One region of the Streptomyces sp. NPDC056734 genome, then DNA from elsewhere that is predicted to be linked to it. Evidence: riboswitches for the same ligand, from Rfam matches in the RefSeq annotation. Region 1 holds a riboswitch; each other region holds the start of a gene.
What was found. A riboswitch is a leader RNA that binds a small molecule or an ion and turns the genes downstream of it on or off. The one in region 1 is predicted to bind cobalamin.

Region 1 (7,007 bases):
GGACGTACGGCTCCCGGACGGCGACGGCATCACGGTCTGCCGTGAGCTGCGCAGCCGGATGCCGGAGCTGGCCTGTCTGATGCTGACGTCGTTCGACGACGAGGACGCGCTGCTCGACGCGATCATGGCGGGGGCGTCGGGGTACGTCCTCAAGCAGATCAAGGGCTCCGACCTGATCTCGGCGGTCCGCACGGTCGCCTCCGGGCAGTCCATGCTGGACCCCGCGACCACGGCCCGGCTGATGCGCTCCCTGCGCGCCGACCCCGCCGAGACCCCGGCCCTCGCCCCCGAACTCGCCGGTCTCTCCCCCCGTGAGCGCGAGATCCTCGCCCTCATCGGGGACGGCCTCACCAACCGCGAGATCGGCAAGAAGCTCTACCTCTCCGAGAAGACCATCAAGAACCACATCTCCCGCCTCCTCGCCAAACTGGGCGTCCAGCGACGCGTCCAGGCGGCGGTGCTGGCCTCGCAGCTGGACGCTCCGGAGCCGGGGGGACGGGAGACGCGGTAGGGCCCCCTCCGGTCCTCGGAGGACACCGGCTCGGAGCGGACCTCACCCACCCACCGGATCCCCCAGATGCACCGGCAGTTCCCGGTGCCCGTTGCTGATCATGGAGCCCAGGGGGCGCAGACGGTCGGGCGGGACGGCGAGGCGGAGGCCGGGGTAGCGGGTGAAGAGCTGGCGGAGGAGTTCGGCTACCTCCATACGGGCCAGGGGGGCGCCCAGGCAGAAGTGGACGCCGTGGCCGAAGGCCATGTGGTCCTTGTGGGGGCGGGTGACGTCGAAGGTGTCGGCGTCAGCACCGTGCCAGTCGGGGTGGCGGTTGGCGGCACCGTAGGCGGGGAGGATGGCCTCGCCCTGCCGTATGGTCCGGCCGTCGGGGAGCGGTATGTCCCGGACGGCGAAGCGCAGGGGCAGTATCCGCAGGGCCGGGGTGAGCCTCAGGGTCTCCTCGACCACATCCGCCCAGCCCGCCTCACCGCCCCGGACGCGGTCGAGTTCGCCGGGGTGGGTGAGCATCGAGACGATGGCCTCGTCGATGACGTTGACCGTCGTCTCGTAGCCCGCGCTGATCATCAGGATGAGGGTGTCGCGCAGTTCCAGGTCGGTGAAGGCGCTGTCGGTCTCCTCGTCGCGGGTCGAGATGAGCAGCGAGGTCATGTCGTCGCCCGGCGCACCGCGTTTGGCGGCGACGAGATCGGCGGCGAGCGCGAAGAGCCGCGCGCTGTTGGCGGCGGCCTGCTCCTGGGTGAGCGTGGTGTCGAAGATGCCGTCGACCACCGTGCGGAAGTGCAGCGTCTCTTCGTCCGGCACGCCCAGGAGATGGCTGAGCAGGGTGATGGGGAGGGGGTAGGCCAGCCGCTCGCGCAGGTCGATCCGCCCGTCCCCGGAGCCCTCCCCGTCATCGGCGCCGCTCCCGGCCGCCAGGTCGTCGATCAGTGCGGTGACCATGCGCGCGACGATGGGGGCGAGTTCCGCTGTCCGGCGGCGGCTGAACGCGGGGGCGACCATCCGGCGGAGCCTTCGGTGGTCGCCGCCGTACGCGGTGAACATGTTCTTCACCGCTATCCACAGGGCCAGCGGCCAGGTGGCGACCGTCCGTTCGTAGTCCGGCCAGTGCGCCCGGCCGTCCTTGGAGACATCGGGGCTGGTCAGCAGGTGCTTGAGCAGGGCGGGATCGGCGACCGACCACGCGGTCACCCCGAGGACGTCGACGCGGGTGGCGGATCCGGCGGCGCGCAGCGTGCGGTACTCCGACTGCCAGCCGGTGCCGTGGGGGTCCAGGACGAGGGGAGGGTGCTGCCGCATGGGGCTCCCTGGGTCGTTGGCCGGCCCCGGGCGGGACCGGCGTGGCGGATGGACCGGAACGACTGGGAGTGACTGTGCCCATCGGCTCCCCGGCGCAGGGGTCGCCTCGGGCGGTTCGGGCCGGAAAGGGACCCTTTCGGGCAACCGGAAGTGCGCATTCACGTACGCGTTCCCGGGCGGGCGCCCCTCGACGAGCGGGCCGGAACCCGGAAGCGTCTCGCGGGTCCACGCGGATGCGGTCAGCTTCTTGCCCCCTCGCCTGTCCAAGCTCTTTTCCGTGACCGACGGGCTGCCTTGCCGGTTCTCGCAGCCCAGGGGCTGTCCGCCGGTCTTCACGTCGCCCACGCCGGACGTCTGCCTTTCGCCGACGCTTCCTTCGACCATGTGCGGATGATGTGGACCCTGGAGCATCTGACCGAGAACAGCGGTACGGGACGAGCGGCGAGCGGGCGGCCGACGCTCCCGGTGGTGCCGGTGACGAGGACGGTCGTGGAGGGCGAATTCCGTTGACCGCCAGCGCGTGCCCCGGCCCGGTCCGGGGATTCGCGCCCCTTCATACCCACTCGTACACCCATCTCACGCCATCGGGTGCGTTTAGTGTGCTTGTCGCATGTTCCAAGGACATGACGGGCAAGGACCGGTCTGCCGAGACGGATCTCTGTAGCGGATCATCTCTGAAGGGGGAAACCATGCCTGTACTGTGCCGCCCCGCGGTAGCCGTACCCGAGTACACGATCACTCATGAACAGACCTTGGGTCTGGCCCGCTCCTTGTACGCCGGGCACGAGCAACTACCGCTCGCGCTACGGCTGATCGGCAACACCGGGGTCCAGAAGCGCCACATCGTGCAGCCGCTGGAGCGCACGCTCAGGCATCCGGGCCTGGAGGCCCGTAACGCGACGTACGAGGCCGAGGCGAAGGCCCGCGTCCCCGAGGTGGTCGAGCGGGCCCTCAAGCACGCCGGGCTCGGACCACGCGACATCGATCTGATCATCTATGTGTCGTGCACGGGCTTCATGATGCCCTCGCTGACGGCGTGGATGATCAACACACTGGGGTTCCGGTACGACTGCCGGCAGATCCCCATCGCCCAGCTCGGGTGCGCGGCGGGCGGCGCCGCCATCAACCGGGCGCACGACTTCTGCCAGGCCCATCCCGGCTCCAACGCCCTCATCGTGGCCTGCGAGTTCTGCTCCCTGTGCTACCAGCCCACCGATCTGACGGTGGGCAACATGCTGTCCAACGGGCTGTTCGGCGACGCGGTGGCCGCCGCCGTGGTCCGCGGCTCGGGCGGCACCGGCATCGAGCTGGAGGTGAACGGCTCGTATCTGGTGCCGGACAGCGAGGACTGGATCGCCTACCGGGTACGGCCCACGGGCTTCCACTTCCAGCTCGACCGGCGGGTCCCGGGCACCATGGAGCAGCTGGCCCCGGCACTGTCCGCGCTGGCCGCCCGGCACCGGCGGGACGCCAGCGCGCAGAACTTCTATCTCATCCACGCGGGCGGGCCGCGCATCCTGGACGACCTGAGTCACTATCTCGCGGTGCCGCCGGAGATGTTCCGCTTCAGCCGGGCCACGCTGGCCGAGTACGGGAACATCGCGAGCGCGGTCGTCCTGGACGCGCTGCGCCGGCTGTTCGAGGAGGGCGGCTGCGCGCCGGGGGCGTCGGGGATGATCGCCGGGTTCGGGCCGGGCATCACCGCCGAGATCTCGATGGGCCGCTGGACCACCGACAGCCCCGAGGGCACGGCGGAGACGGGGGCCGGGTCGGGCGTCACGGCGGACACCGCGGTCGTCGTCGAGGCCGCCGCACGGACCGCCGCCGCCACCGCCGCACGGACCGCCGCCACCGCCGCCGCGCGGTCGGCAGCCGCCCCCGCCCCCTCCACCACCTCCGCCTCCGCCGCCACCGCCGTGCCGGTCGACGCAGCCCACGCCGTGGGCGCCACCGCCCCGGCTCCCGCCGGTCCCCCGCCCGAGGTGCCCGAGCGGGTGGTCCCCGTCGCCGCGGTGCGGGTCCGCGCGCAGGCCCCGGCGCCCGCTGCCGGCACCGCCTCGGTGTCCACGGAGGGCCCGTCATGACCCCGGCCGCGCTCACCGGCCGGCCGACGCGTGTCCGGGCCGTACCGGGGCTGACCGGCCCGGACCTCGATCCGCCGCCCGCCCGGCTGCCGCACGGGGAGCCGGGCGCCCTGGTCCGCGGGCCCGAGTCCCTGCCGGTGACCCGGTGAGCGGGACCCGGGCCCCCGCCGGCGACCCGGCGAGCGGAGGGCGATGACGGCGGCGCACACGGTTCCCGGACCGCTGCTGGTGCCGCCCGGCCGGGGCCGGACCGTGACGGTCGCCGCCCAGGAGGTGACCTTCAAGGTGACCGGCGAGCACTCCCGGGCGGCCTCCACCTTCGAGGTCGTCGTGCCGCCCGGGTTCGATGTCGGCGCCCATACCCACACCCACAGCGAGGAGTTGTTCTACGTCATCGAGGGCGAGCTGGAGGTACTGGCCTTCGAGCCGCTCGTACGGTCCCCGGAGCACTGGCGGGAGTGGGAGTCGGCCGCCGGTGAGCGGGCCGTGCGGGCGGGGCCCGGCACCTTGCTGTTCGTGCCGCCGGGCTGCCCGCACGCCTTCGCCAACACCGGCCGCACACCGGCCAGGGTGCTGTTCCAGGCCGCCCCGCCCCCGGCCCACGAGCGGTACTTCGAGGAACTGCTGGAGATCCTCGCCCCGGGCGGTGAGGTCGATGACCCGGCGATCGCCGCACTGCGGCTGCGCTACGACGTCCACCAGCTGACCCCGCTGCGCTACGAGCCGCCCGAGGGCCCCGGGAAGCCGGAAGGGAGGACGAAGAAGGCTCCCTGAGCGCGGATCACCCGCTCCCCTGCCGTGCCCGCTCCCCCGGGCACGGCACGGGTGTCCCCCGGCGCATCGAGCGGTTAGGGTGGCCTGTGCAGCTGGTTCGCCCCGTCAGCCAGGCGGGATGCGTCGTAAGAGGGAACCCGGTGGGAATCCGGGACTGCCCCGCAGCGGTGAGCGGGAACGACCGCCGTCATACGCACTGGGCCCGGCCGGGCCTGGGAAGCGACGGCCAGTAGGTGACCTGACGTCGTCAGGACGTGCCCGTGAGTCCGAAGACCTGCCACTGCCCGCGCGCGGACCTCCGTGCGCGGACTCCCGGTGACCTCGTGGGCGGGTCGGCGTACGTACCAGGCGGATGACCGCGCCGCAGCGCGCCAAGTCGATGTCCCGCCCGGTCCGGCACCCTTCGCGTCCTCGTCCCGTTCCCGGGATCTCAGGGATTCATCTCGCGAAGGAGATCTCCGTGACAGCCAAGTCCGCAGCCGCGGCGGCACGGGCGACCGTGTACGGCTACCCCCGTCAGGGACCGCGCCGGGAACTGAAGAAGGCCATCGAGGGCTACTGGAAGGGCCGGGTCGGCGCCGACGAACTGCGCGCCACCGCCGCCGGGCTCCGCGGCGACAACTGGCGGCGGCTGGCAGAGGCCGGCATCGCCGAGGTCCCCACCGGTGACTTCAGTTACTACGACCATGTGCTCGACACGACCGTGATGGTCGGCGCGATCCCCGCCCGGCACCGCGAGGCGGTGGCCGCCGACGCCCTGGACGGGTACTTCGCGATGGCGCGCGGCACGCAGGACGTGGCGCCGCTGGAGATGACGAAGTGGTTCGACACGAACTACCACTATCTGGTCCCCGAGCTGGGCCCGGACACCGTCTTCACCGCCGACTCCGCCAAGCAGGTCACCGAGCTGAAAGAAGCCCTCGCCCTCGGTCCGGCCGCCCGTCCGGTGCTGGTGGGCCCGGTCACCTACCTCCTGCTCGCCAAGCCCGCGCCGGGCGTGCCCGCGGGCTTCGACCCGCTGACCCTGCTGGACCGGCTGCTCCCGGTGTACGCCGAGGTCCTCGCCGACCTGCACGCGGCGGGCGCCGAGTGGGCGCAGCTGGACGAGCCCGCCCTGGTCGCGGACCGCACCCCGGCCGAACTGAACGCCGCCGCCCGCGCCTACCGGGACCTCGGCGCCCTCGCCGACCGGCCGAAGCTGCTGGTGGCGTCGTACTTCGACCGGCTGGGCGAGGCGCTGCCGGTGCTGGCGAAGGCACCGGTGGAGGGGCTCGCCCTGGACTTCACGGAGTCGGCCGCCGCGAACCTCGACGCGCTCGCCGCGGTCGGCGGACTGCCGGGCAAGCGGCTGGTGGCGGGTGTGGTCAACGGCCGCAACATCTGGGTCAACGACCTGACGGCGTCCCTCTCCGTCCTGGGCACGCTGCTCGGTCTCGCCGACCAGGTGGACGTGGCCGCGTCCTGCTCGCTCCTCCATGTGCCTTTGGACACTGCCCTGGAGCGGGACATCGAGCCGCAGGTACGGCGCTGGCTCGCGTTCGCGCGGCAGAAGACCGCGGAGATCGTCACCCTCGCCGAGGGCCTGACCCGGGGCACGGACGCCATCGCCGCGCAACTGGCCGCCAACCGGGCCGACCTGGCCTCCCGCGCGCTCTCGCCGATCACCCGCGACCCGGCCGTGCGCGCCCGCGCCGCCGCCGTCACGGACTCCGACGCCCGCCGCTCCCGGCCGTACCCCGAGCGGGCCGCCGCCCAGCGCGCCCACCTGGGCCTGCCCCTGCTGCCGACGACGACGATCGGCTCGTTCCCGCAGACCGCCGAACTGCGCACCGCCCGCGCGGAACTGCGGGCGGGCCGGATCGGCACGGCGGCCTACGAGGAGCGCATCAGGGCCGAGATCCAGGAGGTCATCGCCTTCCAGGAGAAGACCGGCCTGGACGTCCTGGTGCACGGCGAGCCCGAACGCAACGACATGGTCCAGTACTTCGCCGAGCAGCTCACCGGCTATCTCGCCACCCAGCACGGCTGGGTCCAGTCCTACGGCACCCGGTACGTCCGCCCGCCGATCCTGGCCGGGGACATCTCCCGTCCCGAGCCGATGACCGTGCGCTGGACGACGTACGCCCAGTCGCTCACCCACCGCCCGGTCAAGGGCATGCTGACCGGCCCGGTCACCATGCTGGCCTGGTCGTTCGTACGGGACGACCAGCCGCGCGGCGAGAGTGCCCGGCAGGTGGCGCTGGCCCTGCGCGACGAGGTGGCCGACCTGGAGGCGGCCGGCACGTCCGTCATCCAGGTCGACGAACCCGCGCTGCGCGAGACGCTGCCGCTGCGCGCCG
Region 2 (7,007 bases), on a different contig from region 1:
GGGGGCGGGTGGTCGGTGCCTCGGTCGCCGGGCTCGCGCTGCTGGGGGCGGTGCTGCTGGAGGTGCCGGCCGTCGCCGCGAGCAAGCCCAGGGGGCATGACGTCTCGTCCCATCAGGGGAACGTCGACTGGCCGGGGTCCCGGGCCAAGGGGGCGCGGTTCGTGTACGTGAAGGCGACCGAGTCCACGAGCTATCGCAACCCCTACTTCGGGCGGCAGTACGACGGCGCCCGGGACGCGGGGCTGATCCGTGGCGCGTACCACTTCGCGCTGCCGGACAGGTCCTCGGGTGCGACTCAGGCCGCGTACTTCGTGCGCAACGGCGGCGACTGGCGGGCCGACGGGCGGACGCTGCCGCCCGCGCTCGACATCGAGTACAACCCGTATGACACCAAGCGGAAGTGCTACGGGCTGAGCAGGGCGGGGATGGTCGGCTGGATCGGGGCGTTCAGCGACGAGGTGCGGCGGCTCACCGGGCGTCGGCCGGTGATCTACACCACCACCCACTGGTGGAACAGCTGCACGGGTGGCAGCACCGGTTTCGCCGCCGAGCATCCGCTGTGGGTGGCCCGCTACGGCTCGGCGAGCGCCGGGGAGCTGCCGGCGGGGTGGTCGCGGTGGACGATCTGGCAGTACGACGATGGCGGCGACGGCAGCGACAACAGCGCGCTGCCGGGTGACCAGAATCTCTTCAACGGGTCGATGGACCGACTGAGGGCCTTCGCGAGGAGCGACGTCGGCCGGGAGTGAGGGCACCGGTGGCCGGGTACGCGGGCGTCGATCGCTAAGCGGAATGCCAACCCTCCGTCAGATACACCCCAATGCCCCCTTCAGTTCACCATTCGTTCATCTGGGTTACCTACGTTCATCCGGCCGATGACCTCGAACGAATGCCTGGGTAAATGGAAAGCTTCTCGCTGATCCTCGCGATAGTGGTGGTCACCGCACTCGCGTTCGATTTCACGAACGGTTTCCACGACACCGCCAACGCGATGGCGACCACCATCTCGACCGGTGCGATGAGACCCAAGGCCGCGGTGGCGATGTCCGCCGTGCTCAACCTGGTGGGCGCTTTCCTCTCCGTGGAGGTCGCCAACACGATCTCCAAAGGACTCGTCGACGAGTCCGGCATCCAGCCCGAGGTCATCTTCGCCGCCCTGGTCGGCGCGATCCTGTGGAATCTGCTGACCTGGCTGGTGGGCCTGCCGTCCTCCTCCTCGCACGCCCTGATGGGTGGTCTGATCGGCGCGACCGTCGCCTCCGCCGGTTTCGGCGCGGTGCACGGTGACGTACTGATCACCAAGGTGCTGCTCCCGGCGATCGCCGCCCCGCTGGTCGCCGGGCTCGCCGCGATGTTCGCCACCCGCCTCACGTACACGCTCGGCAAGAAGTCCGCGGGGACCAGGTCCTCCGCCAAGGGCTACCGGGCCGGTCAGATCGCCTCCGCGGGGCTGGTCTCGCTGGCGCACGGCACCAACGACGCGCAGAAGACGATGGGCATCATCACCCTCGCCCTGGTCGCCGGTGGCACCCTCGCCCCCGACTCCGACCCGCCCGTCTGGGTCATCGTCTCGGCGGGTGTGGCCATCGCGCTCGGCACCTACCTCGGCGGCTGGCGGATCATCCGCACCATGGGCAAGGGCCTGACCGACCTCCAGCCGCAGCAGGGCTTCGCCGCCCAGACCAGCGCCGCGACGGTCATCCTGGCCTCCTCCCACCTCGGCTTCTCGCTCTCCACCACGCACTCCGTCTCCGGCGCCGTGATGGGCGCGGGCCTCGGCCGCAAGGGCGGGGTGGTCCGCTGGTCCACGGCCACCCGGATGTTCGTCGCCTGGGGGCTGACCCTGCCGGCCGCCGCCGTCGTCGGCGCGCTCGCCGAGTGGGTGTGCAGGTTCGGTCCCTGGGGCACCGGCCTCGTCGCCGCCTTCCTGATCGGCTCCAGCGCCTGGATCTGGAAGCTGTCGCGGCGCGAGGTCGTCGACCACACCAATGTCAATGGCCACGACGACACCGGCGATACCGACGCCGGCGAGCGCACGGACGACCCCGACCTGGCGCCCGGCGTCGTGACCGCCGCCGTCGCCGCCGTGATCCCGCCGCCGACCGTCGCCGCCGAAGAGGCCGCCGTCACGGCCGGTACCGGCTCCCCCGCCGGTCCCGACCCGGCGGCCCCCAAGGCCACGGTCTGAGCCCGCCCGACACACCCCCCTCCCCCAAGGACACAGCAGCATGGAAATCGACTGGGCGGCCCTCGGCTCCGTCTTCGGTGTGAGCCTCGTGGTCACCGTGGCCCTCGTCGGCCTGTTCACCCTCGGTATCGCGGGCCTCTCCCGCCATGAGCGCGCGGCCGAGCGCGGCGGAGGCGCGGCGCTCGCGGTCACCGGCGCGTACACCTGCTTCGCGGCGTGCCTGGGCGCGGTGGCGTACGGGATCTATCTGATCGTCGCCTGACGGGATCGCCTCGTTCGCGCGAGGCGCCCGTGCCGGCATCTGCCAGGGCGGGTACGGGACTTCGGTCCCGTACCCGCCCTGGTGTGGTGTGCGACAGGGCCGGTGTGGGGCTGAGCACACTCTCCCTTCGCAGGTCAGCGGCAGGTTGACGGGTGTTCGGGGCCCGTGGTGGACTGCCGGAGCCATTACGGCGACACGAGAGGAAGCCGGTGCGAATCCGGCGCGGTCCCGCCACTGTCACCGGGGTAGAACCCCGGGAGCCAGGAACTCTCACCGCCGACTTCGTCGAACCAGGGCGCGGACACCCTGAGTGAGGACATTCGCCATGCTCGGCTGCCGAACGCGGCTCACCGCCGGACCTCTCCTCGACCCCACGGCCGGCTGAGCCGATGGCCGCCGAACGCGCATTCGCGTACGGCGCCACCGCCGGACTCCTCGGTGATCTGCTCCTCGGGGATCCGCGCCGCGGGCATCCGGTCGCCGGGTTCGGGATGGCCGCCGGTGCCGTGGAACGGCTGCTGTGGCGCGACCATCGCGGGTGGGGGGCGCTGTACACCGCCGTGTGCGTGGGCGGGGCCGTCGGGCTGGGTGCGGTCGCCGCGCGTGCCGTACGGTCCTCCCCCGCCGCGTCCGTCGTCCTGACCGGCGCCGCCACCTGGGCCGTCGTCGGCGGCACCACCCTCGGGCGGGAGGCCCGGGCGATCGGGCGGGCACTTGAGGCCGGGGACGTCGAGGGGGCGCGGGCGCGGTTGCCGCGCTTGTGCGGACGCGATCCGCAGGCGCTGGACGCCGATGGGATCGCCCGTGCCGTGGTGGAGTCCGTCGCGGAGAACACGTCCGACGCCGTCGTGGGGGCGTTGGTGTGGGGGGCCGTCGGGGGGGTGCCCGGGCTGCTCGGGTTCCGGGCCGTGAACACGCTGGACGCGATGGTGGGGCACCGGTCGGATCGGTATCGGCGGTTCGGGTGGGCCTCGGCGCGGCTCGATGACGTGGTGGGGTGGCCGGGGGCACGGCTCACCGGCGTCCTCGCGGTGGTCGCCGGGGGTGATCCCCGGGGGGCGGTACGGGCCTGGCGGGCCGATGCCGGGAAGCATCCGAGCCCCAATGCCGGGGTCGTGGAGGCGGCGTTCGCGGGGGCGTTGGGGGTGCGGCTCGGGGGGACCCTGTCGTACGCGGGGCGGGTTGAGCGGCGGCCTGTGCTGAATGGTGGGGGGCGGGGTGTGGTGGTCGGTGATGTCGAGCGGGCGGTGCGGGTTTCCTCTCGGGTGCGGTGGTTGGCGTTGGGGGTGGGGGTGTTGCTCCGGGCGCGTGTTGGGCGGGGCCCGGCTTCCGGGGTACGGGCGTTGCCCTCGGCGCGTGTTGGGCTGCGCCCGGCCTCGGGGGTGGGGGCGTTGCTCCGGGCGCGTGTTGGGCGGGGCCCGGCGTTGCAGGCTGTGCCCACCCGTTCCGCCCTGCGGAACGAATGCCCACAGCGGTGCTCAACCCAGCTCTCCCCCAAGGCCCCCGTATGACCGGGCGGGGGCTTGGGTTGCTTGTTGCTGGGACTGCCTCTGATGCCGGGAAGAGTGTGGTGGCCGCCGGGATCGGGCGGTGGCTGGTGCGGCGGGGGGTGCGGGTCGCGCCGTTCAAGGCGCAGAACATGTCCTTGAATTCGTTCGTCACGCGGGACGGGGCCGAGATCGGGCGGGCGCAGGCCATGCAGGCGCAGGCGTGCCGGGTCGAGCCGAGCGCGTTGATGAATCCCGTGCTGCTCAAGCCCGGCGGGGAGCGGAGCAGTCAGGTCGTGCTCATGGGCAGGCCCGTGGGCGAGATGAGTGCGCGCGGGTATCACGGCGGCCGGCAGGAACAGTTGCTGGGGACCGTGCTGGAGTGCCTCGCCGAGCTGCGGCGTTCGTACGACGTCGTCGTCTGTGAGGGGGCCGGCAGTCCCGCCGAGATCAATCTGCGGCGGACCGACATCGTGAACATGGGGATCGCGCGCAACGCCCGGATCCCCGTGCTCGTGGTCGGGGACATCGACCGGGGCGGGGTGTTCGCCTCGTTCTTCGGGACGGTCGCGCTGCTGTCGGCGGCGGATCAGGCACTGGTCGCCGGGTTCCTCGTCAACAAGTTCCGCGGGGACGTGTCCCTGCTCGAACCCGGGCTCGACATGCTCAAGGGGCTCACCGGGCGGGCGACGTACGGGGTGCTGCCGTTCCGGCACGGGCTCGGGATCGACGAGGAGGACGGGCTCCGCGTGTCGCTGCGCGGAACCGTCCGGGAGTCCGTCGTCGCGCCCCCGGTCGGCGCGGACGTGCTGCGCGTCGCCGTCTGCGCGGTGCCGTTGATGTCCAACTTCACGGACGTCGACGCGCTGGCCGCCGAACCCGGCGTCGTGGTGCGGTTCGTGGACCGGCCGGAGGAGCTGGCCGACGCGGATCTGGTCGTCGTACCCGGGACCCGGGGGACGGTCAGGGCGCTGGCGTGGCTGAGGGAGCGGGGGCTCGCGGACGCGCTGGTGCGGCGGGCCTCCGACGGGTTGCCGGTGCTTGGCGTCTGCGGCGGCTTCCAGGTGCTCGGCACTCATATCCAGGACGATGTGGAGAGTCGGCTCGGGGGCGTCGACGGGCTCGGGCTGCTGCCCGTACGGGTGCGGTTCGCGGCGGAGAAGACGCTCGCCCGGCCCGTCGGACAGGCCCTCGGGGAGCGGGTCGAGGGGTACGAGATCCATCACGGGGTCGCCGAGGTCGACGGCGGGAGCCCCTTCCTGCGCGATGACGGCGGGAACCCTCTCGACGGGTGCCGGGTCGGGCACACCTGGGGTACCCACTGGCACGGCTCCCTGGAGTCGGACGGATTCAGGCGGGCGTTCCTGCGCGAGGTGGCCGCCGCCGCGGGGCGCCGGTTCGTGCCGGCGCCCGGTACCACGTTCGCCGCGCTGCGCGAGGAGCAGCTCGACCGGCTCGGCGATCTGATCGAACAGCACGCGGACACGGACGCGCTGTGGCGGCTCATCGAGTCCGGCGCGCCACAAGGACTGCCCTTCATCCCACCGGGAGCGCCCGTATGACCACTGGCCCTGTTGGCACCACCGGCCCTGACGGCCCTGTCCGCCCTCTTGGCAGCATCGGCACCTCTGACACCGGTAACCCTCTTGGCACCACCCACCCCGTCCTGCTGCTCTCCACCGCCGACACCGATCTGCTCGCCGCCCGTGCCTCCGGCGCCCCCTACCGGATCGGCAACCCGACCCGCGTGGACGTCGAGAACGAGTTGCCCGCGCTGCTCGACGGGGCGTCCGTCGCCGTCGTACGGCTGCTCGGCGGCAAGCGGGCCTGGGAGGACGGGCTGGCCGCGCTGAAGCGCTCCGGGGTTCCGACCGTGCTGCTCGGCGGCGAGGCCGTGCCCGACGCCGAGTTGATGGCCGAGTCGTCCGTACCGGCCGGGGTGGTCGCCGAGGCGCTGCGCTATCTGGTCGAGGGCGGGCCCGGCAACCTCACCGAACTGGCCCGGTTCCTGTCGGACACCGTGCTGCTGACCGGCGAGGGGTTCGAGGGGCCGCGGAAGATGGCCGAGTACGGGGTGCACGGCACCCCTCAGCAAGCAGAAGGGCGGCCCACCGTCGGCGTGCTCTTCTACCGGGCCCATGAACTGAGCGGCAACACCGCCTTCGTCGACACCCTCTGCGACGCGATCGAGGCGCACGGCGCCAACGCCCTGCCCGTGTACTGCGGTTCGCTGCGCGGCGCGGACGCGGGGCTGTACGAGATCCTGGGGCGGGCGGACGCGCTGATCGCGACCGTGCTCGCGGCGGGCGGCACGCACGCCTCGCAGGCGTCGGCCGGCGGGGACGAGGAGGCGTGGGACATCGGCGCGCTGGCCGAGCTGAACGTCCCCGTGCTGCAAGGGCTCTGCCTCACCTCCTCCCGGGCCGCCTGGGACGCGTCGGACGCCGCCCTGTCCCCCATGGACGCGGCGATGCAGGTCGCCATCCCGGAGTTCGACGGACGGCTGATCACCGTGCCGTTCTCCTTCAAGGAGCAGGGGCCGGACGACGTACCGGTGTACCGGGCCGACCCCGAGCGGGCGGCGCGGGTCGCCGGGATCGCCGTACGGCACGCGCGGCTCAAGCACCAGCCGAACGCGGAGAAGCGGATCGCGCTCGTGTTCACCGCGTACCCGACCAAGCACTCGCGGGTCGGCAACGCGGTCGGGCTGGACACGCCCGCGTCGGCGGTACGGGTGCTCGACGCGCTGCGGGACGCCGGGTACGGGGTCACCGACCACCCCGCCGAGGGCGATGAGCTGATCCACCGGCTGATCGCGGCGGGTGGGCACGATGTGGAGTGGCTGACGGAGGAGCAGCTGGCGTCCGCGCCCGCGCGGGTGCCGCTCGCCGACTACCGGGCGTGGTTCGACAGGCTCGACCCGGCGCTCAAGGACGCCATGACCGAGGCGTGGGGGGAGCCGCCCGGCTCGCTCTACGTCGACGGGGACGACATCGTGCTCGCCTCGCTCCGGTTCGGGAACGTCGTCGTGATGATCCAGCCGCCGCGCGGCTTCGGCGAGAATCCGATC
Region 3 (7,007 bases), on a different contig from region 1:
CCCCCCGCCGGATCGCGCCGGTCCACACCTGCGGGGCGCTCCTCGGTCGGGTGAAATTCGTCCGTCCCGTCCCGTCCCGTTCCGTCACGTGGCGGGGCGGGGCGGGGCGGGGCGGGACGGGGCGGGCGCGTCGGGGAGGCGGCCGGCGACGGTCGGGGCCTACCCCGCCTCCCGCTCGGGTAAGGCCGCCGCCTCCCGGTCCGCCAGTTTGCGGAGCAGCTCGCGGACTCGGTCGCGGGACTCGTCCGCCGCGTCGATGGCCTCCATGCACTGCCAGTACGTCCCCTCGTCGGGCGCCGAGCAGGCCACGCCGACGAGGGCGATGCCCACCTCGCCGAGGAGTCCGCAGAGATAGGTCAGGGCCTGGCGGGTGTCGCCCAGCTCGGTCAGCTGGGCCGCGCGCAACTCACCGGGGGCGAGGTGCGGTTCGTCCAGGACTCCGCAGCCCCGGCCCGCCAGCTCGGTCAGGCCGAGCGCCTCACCGCGCAGCTCCGGCGGGCCGAACACCGCGAGCCTGCTGCCGATCGCCTGGGCCAGGCACTGGGCCTGCCACACCTCCCGCAACGTGTCGGGTATGGCACCGCTCGCCGCCAGCGCCCGCCTGCTCGTCACGATGAGCCGCACCGCGTCCATGGGCCGCCCCCGTCTGTCAAGACGCACGCTGGTCCGCGCGTCCGCCCGAACTCCGTTGTCCACTACCCAGAGTGAGGGTCCGTGAGACGAAAAGCTAGAGGAAGACGGAAATCTGCGGACAACGATTCGGATTCGGGCCCAGATTTGACTACGCAGAGTAAAAATGGATTGGTTCGGTCCCCGAGTTGTCCGGACTCGTCCGTGATGCCGCCCCGTCACTCGGAGCACAGAAGATCACAGACACCGGCCGACCGGGCGCCCCCGGTGCTTCAAGGCGCCGGGAATCTCTGTTCGTTACGGTCGATCTTGGCGTCCAGCGCGGCGAGCGGATCGACGCCGAGCACCTCGCACAGCTGGAGCAGATACGCCAGCACATCGGCGACCTCATCCCGCACCCGGTGCGCGGCCCGGGGGTCGTCCATCACCCGCGCCGACTCCTCGGGTGTCAGCCACTGGAAGATCTCGACCAGTTCGGACGCCTCCACGCTCAGCGCGGCCACCAGATTCTTGGGGGTGTGGTAGGGCTGCCAGTCGCGGGCGGCGGCGAAGTCGGCGAGCCGGCGTTGCAGGGCCGGTACGTCAAGTCGCCGGGCGCCGCTCTCGACTGCGCCGCTCCCGGCTGCGGCACCCTCGGCTCCGCTGCTGCCGGATTCGCCGCTTCCGGATTCGCCGGTCACGGACTCGCCGGTCACAGATCCGCCGGTCACGGACTCGCCGGTCAAAGCTTCGCCACCCACTGATTCGTCACTCACGGATCAAGGTGTACCACTGTCGCCCCGGGCGTCCCCCGGGCCCGGTCGGCGTCGCCCACCGCACCTCACCGTCGCCGGGCCGGGCCGGCCCCGTCCGCGGATCGTGCCCGGCGGCCACGGTTCGCCGTACACGTCCCGCATCGGGCCCCGGCAGCGGAACGGAGGGCGGTGCCGTGCCGGAGCCGTCCGGCCAGGACCCCGTCCTCAGGCGCCCGGCCCGCCCACCCCCGCCATCAGACCCTGCACCTCCGTGCCCGGCGGGGTCAGCAGGAAGACATTGCGGTCCACCCGGTGCATCCCGCTGGCCAGGCCGAAGACCACGCCCGTGCTGAAGTCGAGGACACGCTTGGCGACATCGCCCTCGGCGCCGGTGAGGTCGAGGAGGACCGGGATGCCGGCCATCAGGGTCTCGGCGACCTCGCGGGCGTCGGCGAAGATGTTGACCCGCAGGACGACGAAGCGGCGCCGTGCCTCGGTCTCCGCGTCCGGCCGGGCCCGGTGGTCCACGGCGGACGGCCAGGCGTCACGTCCCCTCAGGGGTACGACCTGAGCGAGCCCTTCCCACTGTTCATCGGTGACATCTCGACTGTTCACCGGCTCCCCCCGATCTGCGTCGTTCTCATCTCCTGCACCAGCCATTCTTACGGCAAGTCACCCGTTCGGCCGAACAGCGACACGGTGTGCGACCGGCTCGGACAGCTGTGTGACGTACCGCACAGGTCCGCCGGGGAAAATTCTCCCGTCCCGGTGACGGATCCGGGACGGGCGTCCGTATCTCCTGTCGTACAAGTCGTGCGCGCCGTACGTGCCCTGTAGGTCGAACGTGCCGTACCCGCCGCACGTGCCCGTTCGCGTCAGGAGGCCGCATGCCCATCTCCCGCACCAAGGTGGGGAGCATCTTCGTCTTCGGTGCCATGGGTCTTACCCTCACCGCGCTCGCCTATCCGGCCATGCTGGGGGTCGAGAACACGGCCGGTGACCAGAACCGGATCATCGCCAATACCCCGTGGGGGCCGCTGACCGAGGCGGACCGTGACTTCGTGGTGAAGGTGCGGGCCGCCGGGCTCTGGGAGTACCCGCTGGGCGAGCTGGCGATGGAGCGGGGCACGACACCGGAGATGAAGGAGGCGGGCAAGCATCTGATCGTCGGCCACGCCGGGCTGGACGAGCTGTGCCGCGAGATCGCCCCGGATCTCAACATCACGCTGCCGAACCAGGCGAGCCCCCAGCAACAGCAGTTCGTGGCCACGGTCGCCGCCGAGCAGGGCCAGTCCTTCGACTCCACGGCCGTGCAGATCATGCGGGTCACCCATGGTCAGATCTTCCCGGTGGTCGCCAAGACCCGCGCCAACACCCGCAACACGCTGGTGCGGCAGCTGGCCGACCTCGCCAACGACACCGTGCTGGACCACATCACCGTGCTGGAGAAGACCGGGCTGGTCAACCACGACCAGGTCAACTTCCAGCAGACCACCCCGCCCAAGCTCCCCAATGACCAGCTGACCCCACCCCCGCCGCAGCCCGGCGCCCCGATCGTGGTTCTCACCCCGCGCCCCGACCTGGGGATCAACACCGCCTCCCCCGCGCCCAGTCCGTCGGCGACGGCGAGAGAACAGGTGGGGTAGGCGGGCAGGTGGGATAGCCCACACCCGTCCGGCTCCGGTCCAGGCCCCGCCCGGCAACGCCCGGCGACACCCGGCTCCGGCCCCTCCGCCCGGTCCGTCCCTGCTTGTCATGGCCGGATCCGCGCACTACTGTCGCCACGCCTTGGTGAACGGGAAATCCGGTGTGATGCCGGTGCGGCCCTCGCCACTGTGATCGGGAAGTCCGGCTCCGGCCCTCACGGGCAGCCACTGGATCGTTGTGATCCGGGAAGGCGGGGCATGGGCGGTGGTACCCGTCAGCCAGGAGACCGGCCAAGGCGCGTCGTCCATCCACGAGGTGCTGGAGAGGGTCTGCTGAGCCATGCACATAGCCGAGGGTTTTCTGCCCCCGGCGCACGCGATCGCCTGGTCTGTCGCGTCGGCGCCGTTCGTCGTCCACGGAGTCCGTTCACTCACCCGTGAGGTCAGGGAGCATCCCGAGAGCACCTTGCTGCTCGGGGCCTCCGGGGCCTTCACCTTCGTCCTGTCCGCGCTGAAACTGCCCTCGGTCACCGGGAGTTGCTCCCACCCGACCGGCACGGGTCTCGGCGCCATTCTGTTCCGGCCGCCGATCATGGCGGTGCTGGGCACCATCACCCTGCTGTTCCAGGCGCTGCTGCTGGCCCACGGCGGGCTGACCACGCTCGGCGCCAATGTCTTCTCCATGGCGATCGTCGGGCCCTGGGCCGGTTACGCCGTCTACCGGCTGCTGCGCCGCTACGACGTGCCGCTGATGGTCGCCGTGTTCTTCGGCGCGTTCGTCGCCGACCTCTCCACGTACTGCGTGACCAGTGTGCAGCTCGCGCTGGCCTTCCCCGACCCGGGCAGCGGATTCATGGGCGCGCTCGGCAAGTTCGGCGCGATCTTCGCCGTCACCCAGATTCCCCTCGCGGTCAGCGAGGGCCTGCTCACGGTGCTGGTGATGCGGCTGCTGGTGCAGTCCAGCAAGGGCGAGCTGACCCGGCTCGGCGTGCTGCTGACCCGCAAGGGCGAGCAGGACCGCCAGGGCGAGCAGGAGGCGGTGGCCAAGTGAAGCGCGCTACGCGGATCAATGTGCTGTTGCTGCTCGCGGTGGCCGCCCTCGCCGTGCTGCCGCTGGCCCTCGGGCTCGGCGACCACAAGGAGGAACCGTTCACGGGGGCCGACGCCGAGGCGGAGACGGCGATCACCGAGATCCGGCCGGACTACGAGCCCTGGTTCTCGCCGCTGTACGAACCGCCGTCCGGGGAGATCGAGTCGGCCCTGTTCGCCTTGCAGGCGGCGATCGGCGCGGGCGTGCTCGCCTACTACTTCGGGCTGCGACGCGGACGACGGCAGGGGGAGGAGCGGACGGCGGCGGCCCGGGAGGGCGCCGGGGACACCGAGGGGGGCGGGGACACCGAACTCGGCCTGGGCGCCGAACGGGGCCGGAACACCGAACGCGGCCCCGGTACCAAGGCAGACCGGAGGGCCGAAGGGGACCGGAGCGCCAAGAGTGGCGGGGACATCCAGGTCGCCGAGGGCGGCGGCGGCGCGGCCGTCCCCCGGGGCTGAGTCCGCGTGCTGCCGATCGACGCGGCGGCGCACAGCAGTCGCTGGCGCCGCCGTCATCCCGTGGACAAGGCCGTGCTCGGGCTCGGCCTGACCGTGCTGGCGATCTCCCTGCCGCCCTGGCCGGGGGCCGCGCTGGTGCTGGTGGCGGCCCTCACGGTGCTGCTGGGCCCGGCCGGGGTGCCCGGCCGCAGGCTGTGGCGGGCCTACCGGGTGCCGCTGGGCTTCTGTGTGACCGGCGCGCTGCCGCTGCTGGTGCGGGTCGGCGGGCCCGGCGGGTTCGTCGGGTTCGCGGACGGCGGGCCGGTGCGCGCCGGGGAACTGCTGCTGCGGACGTCGGCCGCCTCGCTCGGCGTGCTGCTGTTCGCGTTCACCACCCCCCTGTCCGATCTGCTGCCCCGGCTGGTGCGGGCCGGGGTGCCCGCGCCCGTGGTGGACGTGGCGCTGGTGACGTACCGGATGAGTTTTCTGCTGCTGGACTCGGTGCGGCGGATCCGGGACGCGCAGGGGGCGCGGCTCGGGCACACCACGCGGGCGGCGCGGTGGCGCTCGCTGGCCGGGCTGGGCGCGACCGCGTTCGTGCGGGCCTTCGACCGGGCCGCGCGGCTCCAGGCCGGGCTCGCCGGGCGCGGCTACGACGGCACCCTGCGGGTGCTGGTCCCCGAGGCGCGGGTGTCCGCCCGTTTCGTGGCGGGGAGCGTGGCGCTGCTGGTGGCGCTGGGCGCCCTGACCCTCGTACTGAAAGGTCGCTGAGATGAGTGCTGTCCCTCTGGTCGCCCTGCGGGGGGTCTCCTTCGGTTACGAGGACGGGCCCGCCGTGCTCAGCGGGCTGGACTTCGGTGTGTTCGAGGGGCGGGCGCTGGCGCTGCTGGGGCGTAACGGCAGCGGCAAGACCACGTTGATGCGGCTGCTCAGCGGCGGGCTGCGGCCGGACGCCGGGGAGCTGTCGGTCGACGGGCGGACGGTGTCGTACGACCGCAAGGGGCTGACCCGGCTGCGGACGCGTGTGCAGCTGGTGGTGCAGGACCCGGACGATCAGCTGTTCGCGGCGTCGGTGGGGCAGGACGTGTCGTTCGGGCCGCTGAACCTCGGGCTGCCGGACGGCGAGGTGCGGGCGCGGGTGGCGCAGGCGCTGGCCGCGCTGGACATCACTCCACTGGCCGATCGGCCGACGCATCTGCTCTCGTACGGCCAGCGCAAGCGGACCGCGATCGCCGGAGCCGTCGCGATGCGGCCCCGGGTGCTGATCCTGGACGAGCCGACGGCCGGGCTCGACCCGGACGGGCAGGAGCGGCTGCTCGCGACCCTGGACGGGCTGCGGGCGGGCGGCACGACGGTGGTCATGGCCACCCATGACGTGGATCTCGCCCTGCGCTGGGCCGACGACGCCGCCCTGCTCACCCCGGGCGGGGTGCACACCGGGCCGGTGGCCGCGACCCTCGCCCGGACGGACCTGCTGGCGGCGGCGGGACTGCGGCTGCCGTGGGGCGTGGCGGCGGCCGGGCTGCTGCGGGCGCGGGGACTGCTCGGGGAGGGGCAGCGGGGGCCGCTGACGGCGGAGGAACTGGCGGGGCTGGCGTAGCCGACGGGGAGGGGGAACCGGCGGAGCCGGCGGGCGGGTGGCCCGCAACCCCCGGGGCCCCCTGATGCCTGGCGTCACCCCCTCCTTCAGCACCCCCACGCACCCCCTCCTCACCCCCCTGACACCCCCTAGCGTGGCGCGTCACACCCCCTAGGAGAAGAAGGTCACAGCCGCGCCCACTGCTGCTCGTTCGCCGATCTGTCCTAGCATCCGAGACATGACGGTCCTGCCTGATGACGGGCTCTCCCTGGCCGCCGAGTTCCCGGAAGCGACGCATGAGCAGTGGCAGCGCCTCGTCGAGGGTGTCCTGCGAAAGTCGGGCAGGGAAGTCTCGGGTGCCGCGGCGGAGGACGCCTTGTCCACGCCGCTGGAGGACGGGCTCACCACCCGCCCCCTGTACACCGCGCGGGACACCGCGCCCGACCCCGGCCTGCCCGGCTTCGCCCCGTTCGTGCGGGGTGGTACGCCCGAGGGCGCCACGGTCGGCGGCTGGGATGTGCGGCAGCGGCACGCGGCGGCCGACAACACAGCCGTGCTCGCCGATCTGGAGAACGGCGTCGGCTCGCTGTGGCTGGTGGTCGGCGAGGCCGACATCCCGGTCGCCGCGCTGGCCTCCGTGCTCGACGGGGTCTATCTGGATCTGGCGCCGGTGGTGCTGGAGGCCGGGGCCGAAGTCGAGCCCGCGGCACGGGAGTTGCTGCGGCTGGCGGAGGAGCGGGGGGTGGCTCCGGAGGCGCTGCGCGGCAATCTGGGCGCCGATCCGCTGGGGTTCGAGGCCCGCACCGGGCAGCGGCCCTACGACTTGGCGCAGCTGGCCGGGCTCGCGCGGCTGGCCGCACCGACCGGGCTGCGGGCGCTGACCGTGGA
Region 4 (7,007 bases), on a different contig from region 1:
CCGCTGGCGTTCGCCGCCGGAGAGCTGGTCGAAGGAGCGGGCCGACAGCTCGGCGGCGTCCACCGTGTCCAGGGCGGACTCGATCAGCCGGGCGTCGTCGGCGGTGTCGCCGTCCAGGAGCCTCTTGTGCGGGGTACGGCCCATGGCGACGACCTCACGGACCGTCAGATCGAAGTCGGCGCCCGCCTCCTGCACGACCGCCGCGACGGTACGCGCCAGCTCCCGCACCGGCAGCGTCCAGGCGTCCGCGCCGTCCACCCGCACCTCCCCGGAGTCCGGGCGCAGCACCCGGTACACGGCCCGCAGCAGGCTGGACTTGCCGCTGCCGTTGGGCCCGACCAGCCCGACCACCTCGCCCGGCCGGGCGGTCAGTGAGATGTCCCGCACCAGCCGGTGCGCACCGGCGGACAGCGTGACCTGGTCGACGACGAGTTCGGCGGGGCTCATACGGCTCCTCGATCCGTGCCGCGCCGGGCGTCCCGGCGCATCAGCCACAGGAAGAACGGTCCGCCGCACAGCGCGGTGAGCACCCCCACGGGGATCTCCAGCGGCGCGGCGACGGTCCGGGCGGCGACATCGGCCCAGATGAGGAAGACGGCCCCGCCGAGCGCGGCCGTCGGCAGCACCCGGCGGTGATCGCCGCCCACGAACAGCCGGACGATGTGCGGCAGCATCAGGCCGACGAACCCGATCGGCCCGGCCGCCGCCACCAGCACCCCGGTGACCAGCGACAGCAGGACGAACATCCGGGCCCGGAACCGCCCCACGTCCAGCCCCATCGTGGTCGCCGCCTCCTCACCGGCCAGCAGCAGATTCAGATTCCGGGACTGCACCAGCAGCACCCCGACCCCGGCCGCGAGCGCGCCGGCCGGCAGCCACAGCGTGTCCCAGTTGACGCCGCCGAGACCGCCGAGGGTCCAGGCGAGCACCTCGCGCGCCTGATTGCCCCGCTCGGTGGTGAGCAGCAGCAGGTTCGTCGCCGCGGTGAGCACCGCCGCGATGGCCACCCCGGACAGCACCAGCCGCACCGAGGTGATCCGCCCGCCGGTCCGCGCGGTGGCGTACACCAGCAGCAGCGCGCCGAGCGCACCCGCGAAGGCCGCCACCGACAGCGACACCGCCCCGAACAGGGTCAGCGAGAACACGATCACCACGACCGCCCCGAGCGACGCCCCGGAGGACACCCCCAGCAGATAGGGCTCGGCGAGCGGGTTGCGCAACAGCGCCTGCATCGCCGTACCGACCACCGCGAGCCCGGCGCCGACCACCGCGCCGAGCAGGACGCGCGGCGCCCGCACCTCCAGCACGATGGTCTCCCGCGCCCCGGACCAGTCCGGCTCGACCCACCCGGCACCCAGCGCGTGCGTCACGATGCCCCACACCTGCCCCGGCGGCACCCGCACCGAGCCGATCGCCAGCGCGGCCGTCGCCGAGAGCACCAGCAGCGCGGTGAGCACCAGCAGGGTCGTGGCGAGCGTCGCCCGGCCCGCCCTCGGCCCGCCCCCGGGAGACCCGGCGGCCCGCTCGGTGGCGGGAACCGTCACCGGAAGCTCTCGGGGTGCAGCGCCGGGGCCAGATCCTCGACCGCGTACGCCGACCGCACGCCGACCAGGGTGTCCGTCAGCGGCAGCACCACGAACCGTTCGTTCCGCACGGCCGGTACGTCGGCCAGCGCCGGCTGCGCGAGCAGGAACTCCTTCTTCCGCTCGACGCCCCCCGCCCCGGCGTAGTCGTAGATGACGATGACCTCGGGCCCGCGCTCCACGACCTGCTCCCAGGAGACGTCCCCGAAGACCTCGTCGAGATCGGCGAAGACGTTCTCGCCGCCCGCCAGCCGGATCAGCTCGCTGCCCAGCCCCTTGCCGCCCGCCGTGAACGCGGACTTGTCGCCGCTGTCGTACACGAACACCGGCACCCGCTCCTCGCCGGCCACCGCCGCGGACGCCGCCTCGACCCGGCCCTCAAGATCGGCGACCAGTGCGTCGGCCCGCTCGGACACCCCGAAGATCTCGCCGATGGCGCGGATCTCGTCGTAGGTGTCCCGCATCGTGGCCGACGCCGCCCCCTCGCAGTACTCGCGGTTGAGATAGGTGTCGATGCCCGCGTCGGCGAACGCCTCACGGGAGCGGCCCTCGTTGTCGGCGAACGCGCTGCCGTACCCGCCGTAGACGAAGTCGGGCTCGGCGTCGAGAACCGTCTCGAACGACGGTTCCTTCTCCGCCAGTTCCGGGATCGCCTCGAAGTCCTCCGCCAGCTCGGGCAGCGGCGCCGAGTCGGGGAAGGCGGTGCCGACCATCCGGTCCTTCAGCCCGAGCGCGAGCATCAGTTCGGCCGGGTGCTGGTGGATGGTGACGACCCGCTCGGGCGGGGCGTCGTACGTCGTGCTCACCCCGCAGTTGTCGACGGTGACGGGGAAACCACCGGCGGGGGCGGCCGAAGCCTTCGGATCCGCGCCGGAATCACCGGACGAGCCGCACCCGGCGGCCAGCAGCGCCGCCGACAGCGCGAGCGCCGCCGCGCGCAGCCGCCGGCGGGCAGGGGTGGACAGGGCGGGACGGGACATGCCGTCGTACACGTTGAGCCTCCTGGGGAGTCCGCGCTCCTCAAAACGGGCCCGCGACAGGCCAGTGTCCTGACTCCCGGATCGACGCTCCCCCCGCCTTCCCGCGCGTCGCGCAGTGGCATGTCGAAGGGTTGCACTCCCCGGTCACAGTGGCGGGACCGTGCCGGATTCACACCGGCTTCCTGTCTCCCGTCGCGGCTATTGACCTCGTGATACTACGTTCCGCACAGTCCGGGCCAAAAGGTCGGGGGGATCACACCCCCCCGCCCCTGGCGCGTCGCCCCCTCAGTCCTGCCGCGTCGCCCGCACCACCAGCCGCTCGGCGTTCTCGTCGTAGGGCCGCCCGTCGAAGCCGCCGAAGACCTCCACCCGGCCGAACCCGGCCTCCGCCACCATCCGCCGCAGCTCGACCGCGCTGTACACGAACCACACCAGCGTCGCCCGGGTGACCCGCTCGCCCCGCACCAGCACCCAGTCGCTGCGCAGCCGCGCCCAGTCGTCCAGCACGGTGTCCGTCTGCACCATCAGATCCTCGCCGCGCGTCACCACCTTCGGCGGGGTGACCCGGCGGGCCAGCAGCTCCTTACCCGCGAGGTCGAGCAGCAGCGTCCCGCCGGGCGCCAGGCAGTCGTACAGGGTGCGCAGCACCCGGGCGTTGTCGGCGGGGTCCTCGAAGTACCCGAACGACGTGAACAGATTGAGGGCGACATCGAAGCCGCCCGGCGCCGTGAACTCCCGCGCGTCCGCCCGCACATACGTGACGCCGACCCCCGCGTCGGCCGCCAGCTTGCGCGCCCGCTCCAGCATCGCCGGGCTCAGATCCACCCCCGTCACGGCGTACCCGCGCCGGGCCAGCGGCACGGTGAACACGCCCGGACCGCAGCACAGGTCCAGCACCCGCGCCCCGGCCGGGAAGTCCAGCAGGGGAGAGCCGCCGAGCAGGTCGGCGGCCTGGGTGTGGCGCTGCTCGGAGAACAGGAAGTCATGGAACTCGGTCCAGAAGTCGTCGTCCTGGAACCCGCCGGTCCGTGTCATACGGCCTCATCGCTCCTTCGTCGTCGGCACCGTGGGGGAGGGGGTCTCGGGTGGTACGGCGGTCAGGGCGTCCCGGGTCGCGGGGCCGCGCAGCAGCGCCAGCAGCCAGGGCAGCAGCAGACACTGCGCGGCGGCCAGCAGCCAGAACCAGCCGGTGTCCCCGGCCCGTTCCCCGGCCCCGTACAGCTGCCCGCCCAGCACCCCGCTCGCGCCCGCCCCCAGCCCCGCCGCCAGCCGCTGCTGGCCGAAGACGACGGCGTCCGAGCGCGGGCTGCGCGCCAGTGCCTCCAGGTCGTTCTTGAGGAACAGCACGATGTCGCCCAGCGTGATCAGCGCCCCGCCCGCCAGCAGCGCCGGGCGGCTGCCGATCGCCAGCACCGCCAGCCCCGCCGTGAGCCCGGCGAAACCGACGCCGAGGGCGAGGGCGTACGGCATCCGCCGGATCAGGTCCGACGCGAGCGGCTGGACGACGATCACCAGGGCGAAGCACAGCAGCAGGACCAGGCTGTAGAACTCGCTGGAGGCCCGCTCGACGGCGTACACCGCGAGGAAGTGCTGGAAGTGGAAGTACAGATAGAAGGCCAGGAGGTTGGCGGCGAACGGGAGCGCCGCAACGCCGGCCAGCAGGCCCTGCCGGGACGGCTGCCGGCCCGGCGGGCGTTCCCCGACCGCCGGAAGCCGGGTGTGCCCGGCCGTGACCAGCAGGAACAGGGCCGTGACGGCGACGAACAGCCAGCCCGGCGAGGACAGCACGAACGGCCCGGCGATCAGCGGGCCCACCGCCATGCCCGCGTTGAGCGCCGCGTTGCCCGCCGACAGGAACGCCGGGCGCCGCTCGTCGGCCACCCCGTGCACCAGATACGCCTTGTTGGCGGGCAGATACAGGGCCGCGCCGCAGCAGGTCAGGATCAGCGCCGGAACGGCCAGCGGCGGCCAGCGCAGCGCCAGCAGCATCCCGGTGAACCCGGCCGTACGGACGATCAGCGCCCACAGCATCGTGCGGCGCAGCCCGATCCGGTCCGCGAGCGCCCCGCCCGCGATCCCGCCGGAGAACTGCACGAGGGACGCCACCGCCAGCACCACACCGACCGTGCCGAGCCCCATGCCGAGCCGCTCGTGCAGGAACACCGACATGAACGGCAGCACCATGAAACTGCCGAGCGGGATCAGGAACGAGCTGAGCAGCAGGAAGCGCAGCGGCCCGTCGAGCGGCCCCAATCCTGCCCGGCCCTTGTCACGTTCACTCACCGGGCGCGAACGGCTCGGTGAGCACCCGTACGGCGTTCGCGGCGGCCACCGCCCGGTGGGTCGCCAGCTCGGCGGTCTCCGCCTCCGCGTACACGATCCCCGCGTAGCCCCGGCTGTCCGCCAGATGCTCCACCGGGTCGCCGACCCGCTTCACCGGGAACCAGGCGGGCGCGCCCGGCAGCTCCGCCAGCCGCTCCAGTCCGGCGACCCCGCTGAACACGCCCGGCGCGGCCGGATACCCCAGCACGAACGCCACGGCGGGACCGCCCGGCGGCTCGGCGTCCAGCAGCCCGGGCCGCCGCCCCAGCGCCGCCTCCACCATCGCCTCGTACACATTGACCCCGAGCGCCCGGCACAGCCCCTCCCCGACCAGCGCGCCCCCGATCCGTGGGTTGACCTCCACCAGCTCCGGCCCGTCGGCGGTCAGCACGAACTCCACATGCGCGAACCGGTCGGTGTACCCGACGGCTGCCAGCAGCGCGTCGAGCCACCCCTCCAGGGAGCCGCGCAGCGCCTCGGGAAGGGCCACCGGGAACGCCGTGATCTCCTCGCGGAAGTGCGGCTCCGGCGACATCAGCCGGCTGGACACCCCCAGCAGCCGGGTCCGGCCCGCCCAGGTGAGGGTCTCGGCGCTGTACACCGGCCCGCCGAAGTACGGTTCCGCGAACAGCCTGCCCTTCAGGGTCCGCCCGGCCGACTCCGCGAGCGCCGCGTCCAGTTCGGTCTCGTCCCGCACCAGCCACACATTCTGGCTCCCGGTGCCCGCCGAGTCCTTCACCACGGCGGGCAGGCCGATCTCCTTGAGCAGCAGTTCCCGGACGTCCCCGCCCGGCCCGTCCGCCGCCAGGGCCCGGCCCCTGCTCAGCCCGGCCTCGTGCAGCAGATTGCGCACGGCGGCCTTGTCACGGGTCAGCCGCAGTACGTCCGGGTCGAGTCCGGGCAGCCCGAACCGGGCCGCCAGTTCGGCGCCGACCAGCATCCAGGTGTCGGTGGAGCTGATCAGCCCGCGCAGCCCGGGCGTGCGGCCCAGCAGCTCCGCGACGCCGTCCACGTCGAAGGTGTCGGTCTCCACCACGTCCAGCGCGTGCGCGGGCAGCCGCTCCAGCTCGTAGGCGTAGTAGGCCGGATCACGGGTCAGCAGCACCAGCCGCTCGCCGAGCGCGTCGGCGGCGCGGACCAGGTGTCCGAGGCCGAAGGTGAGCGACTCCAGCAGTACGACACTCATGCCGCCCGCTCCTTCCAGTCGGCGGGGCAGGGGGTGCGCCGCCACGCCATGGTCGACCAGGGCATGGACAGTTCCCCGGCGCCGGAGATCTCGACGGGTTTGAGCACGGCCGGGTTGAGGGCCTCCGTATGCCGGGCGAAGACCCGCTCGACATAGCGGTGCCCGGTGTCGGCGCCGATCAGCAGATGCAGCCGGTCGGGGTGGCGGCGGGCCTCGTGCACGGCGGCCAGATAGCCGGCGCCGGTGGACAGCCCGGCGAACACGGCGTGTTCGCGCAGCAGGGCGACGGCCCCGGCCATGGCGTGGGTGAAGTCGATCCAGTGCAGGGCGTCGTAGAGATCGTGCCGGACGTTGTCGAACACGATCGACGAGCCGATCCCGGCGATGATCGCCTCCGGGTCGTGATGGTCCTGGCTGCCGAAGGTGACACTCCCGAACGGCTGCACACCCACCAGCCGCACCGAGTCGTCCGTCATCCGCAGCCGCTGCACGATGCCGCCCGTCGAGGCGCCCGAGCCCACCCCGCCGACCAGGGCCAGCGGCCGGCCGGGGAACGCGGCGGTGATCCGGTCGGCGACCTCCTGATAGCCGAGGTAGTGGATGTCGTCGTGGTACTGGCGCATCCAGTGGCAGTCGGGCCGGTCGGCGAGGATCTCCCGTACCCGGCGCACCCGCAACTCCTGGTCCAGCTTGAGATTGAGGGACGGCCGGACCTGTTCCACCGTGGCGCCGAGGACCTCCAACTGGGCCCGGGTGGTGGTGTCCACGGTGGTGGAGGCGACGATGTGGCAGCGCATGCCGTAGCGGTGGCAGGCGAGCGCCAGCGCGTAGGCGTAGATGCCGCTGGAGCTGTCGACCAGGGTCTGCCCGGGGCGGACCGTGCCCCGCTCCAGCAGCCGGCGGACGGCGGCGAGCGCCGAGTAGATCTTCATCGAC

Region 2: another riboswitch for cobalamin. It lies ahead of ACFRFC_RS29590 (cobalamin biosynthesis protein); the one in region 1 lies ahead of metE (5-methyltetrahydropteroyltriglutamate--homocysteine S-methyltransferase).
Region 3: another riboswitch for cobalamin. It lies ahead of ACFRFC_RS19910 (energy-coupling factor ABC transporter permease); the one in region 1 lies ahead of metE (5-methyltetrahydropteroyltriglutamate--homocysteine S-methyltransferase).
Region 4: another riboswitch for cobalamin. It lies ahead of ACFRFC_RS00535 (ABC transporter substrate-binding protein); the one in region 1 lies ahead of metE (5-methyltetrahydropteroyltriglutamate--homocysteine S-methyltransferase).

Annotation. Positions count from the first base shown of each region.
Region 1 covers NZ_JBHTZD010000015.1:160,819-167,825, forward strand. The annotation lists gene ACFRFC_RS23510 (response regulator) at 1-511, shown strand, start outside; gene ACFRFC_RS23515 (cytochrome P450) at 554-1,810, opposite strand; gene ACFRFC_RS23520 (methyltransferase domain-containing protein) at 2,105-2,320, shown strand; partial or broken gene ACFRFC_RS23525 (type III polyketide synthase) at 2,500-3,540, shown strand; gene ACFRFC_RS23530 (hypothetical protein) at 3,891-4,043, shown strand; gene ACFRFC_RS23535 (cupin domain-containing protein) at 4,087-4,668, shown strand; cobalamin riboswitch at 4,762-4,948, shown strand; gene metE (5-methyltetrahydropteroyltriglutamate--homocysteine S-methyltransferase) at 5,129-7,007, shown strand, end outside.
Region 2 covers NZ_JBHTZD010000022.1:70,534-77,540, reverse strand. The annotation lists gene ACFRFC_RS29605 (lysozyme) at 1-749, shown strand, start outside; gene ACFRFC_RS29600 (anion permease) at 902-2,188, shown strand; gene ACFRFC_RS29595 (hypothetical protein) at 2,229-2,450, shown strand; cobalamin riboswitch at 2,602-2,741, shown strand; gene ACFRFC_RS29590 (cobalamin biosynthesis protein) at 2,840-3,961, shown strand; gene ACFRFC_RS29585 (cobyric acid synthase) at 3,958-5,499, shown strand; gene cobN (cobaltochelatase subunit CobN) at 5,496-7,007, shown strand, end outside.
Region 3 covers NZ_JBHTZD010000012.1:163,357-170,363, forward strand. The annotation lists gene ACFRFC_RS19890 (DUF6099 family protein) at 160-633, opposite strand; gene ACFRFC_RS19895 (nucleotide pyrophosphohydrolase) at 903-1,202, opposite strand; gene ACFRFC_RS19900 (cell division protein SepF) at 1,590-2,024, opposite strand; gene ACFRFC_RS19905 (DUF4142 domain-containing protein) at 2,252-3,010, shown strand; cobalamin riboswitch at 3,137-3,321, shown strand; gene ACFRFC_RS19910 (energy-coupling factor ABC transporter permease) at 3,351-4,061, shown strand; gene ACFRFC_RS19915 (energy-coupling factor ABC transporter substrate-binding protein) at 4,058-4,561, shown strand; gene cbiQ (cobalt ECF transporter T component CbiQ) at 4,568-5,311, shown strand; gene ACFRFC_RS19925 (energy-coupling factor ABC transporter ATP-binding protein) at 5,313-6,140, shown strand; gene ACFRFC_RS19930 (methylmalonyl-CoA mutase family protein) at 6,358-7,007, shown strand, end outside.
Region 4 covers NZ_JBHTZD010000001.1:148,007-155,013, forward strand. The annotation lists gene ACFRFC_RS00525 (ABC transporter ATP-binding protein) at 1-447, opposite strand, end outside; gene ACFRFC_RS00530 (FecCD family ABC transporter permease) at 444-1,544, opposite strand; gene ACFRFC_RS00535 (ABC transporter substrate-binding protein) at 1,541-2,575, opposite strand; cobalamin riboswitch at 2,605-2,788, opposite strand; gene ACFRFC_RS00540 (class I SAM-dependent methyltransferase) at 2,849-3,598, opposite strand; gene ACFRFC_RS00545 (MFS transporter) at 3,605-4,846, opposite strand; gene ACFRFC_RS00550 (ATP-grasp domain-containing protein) at 4,839-6,071, opposite strand; gene ACFRFC_RS00555 (cysteine synthase family protein) at 6,068-7,007, opposite strand, start outside.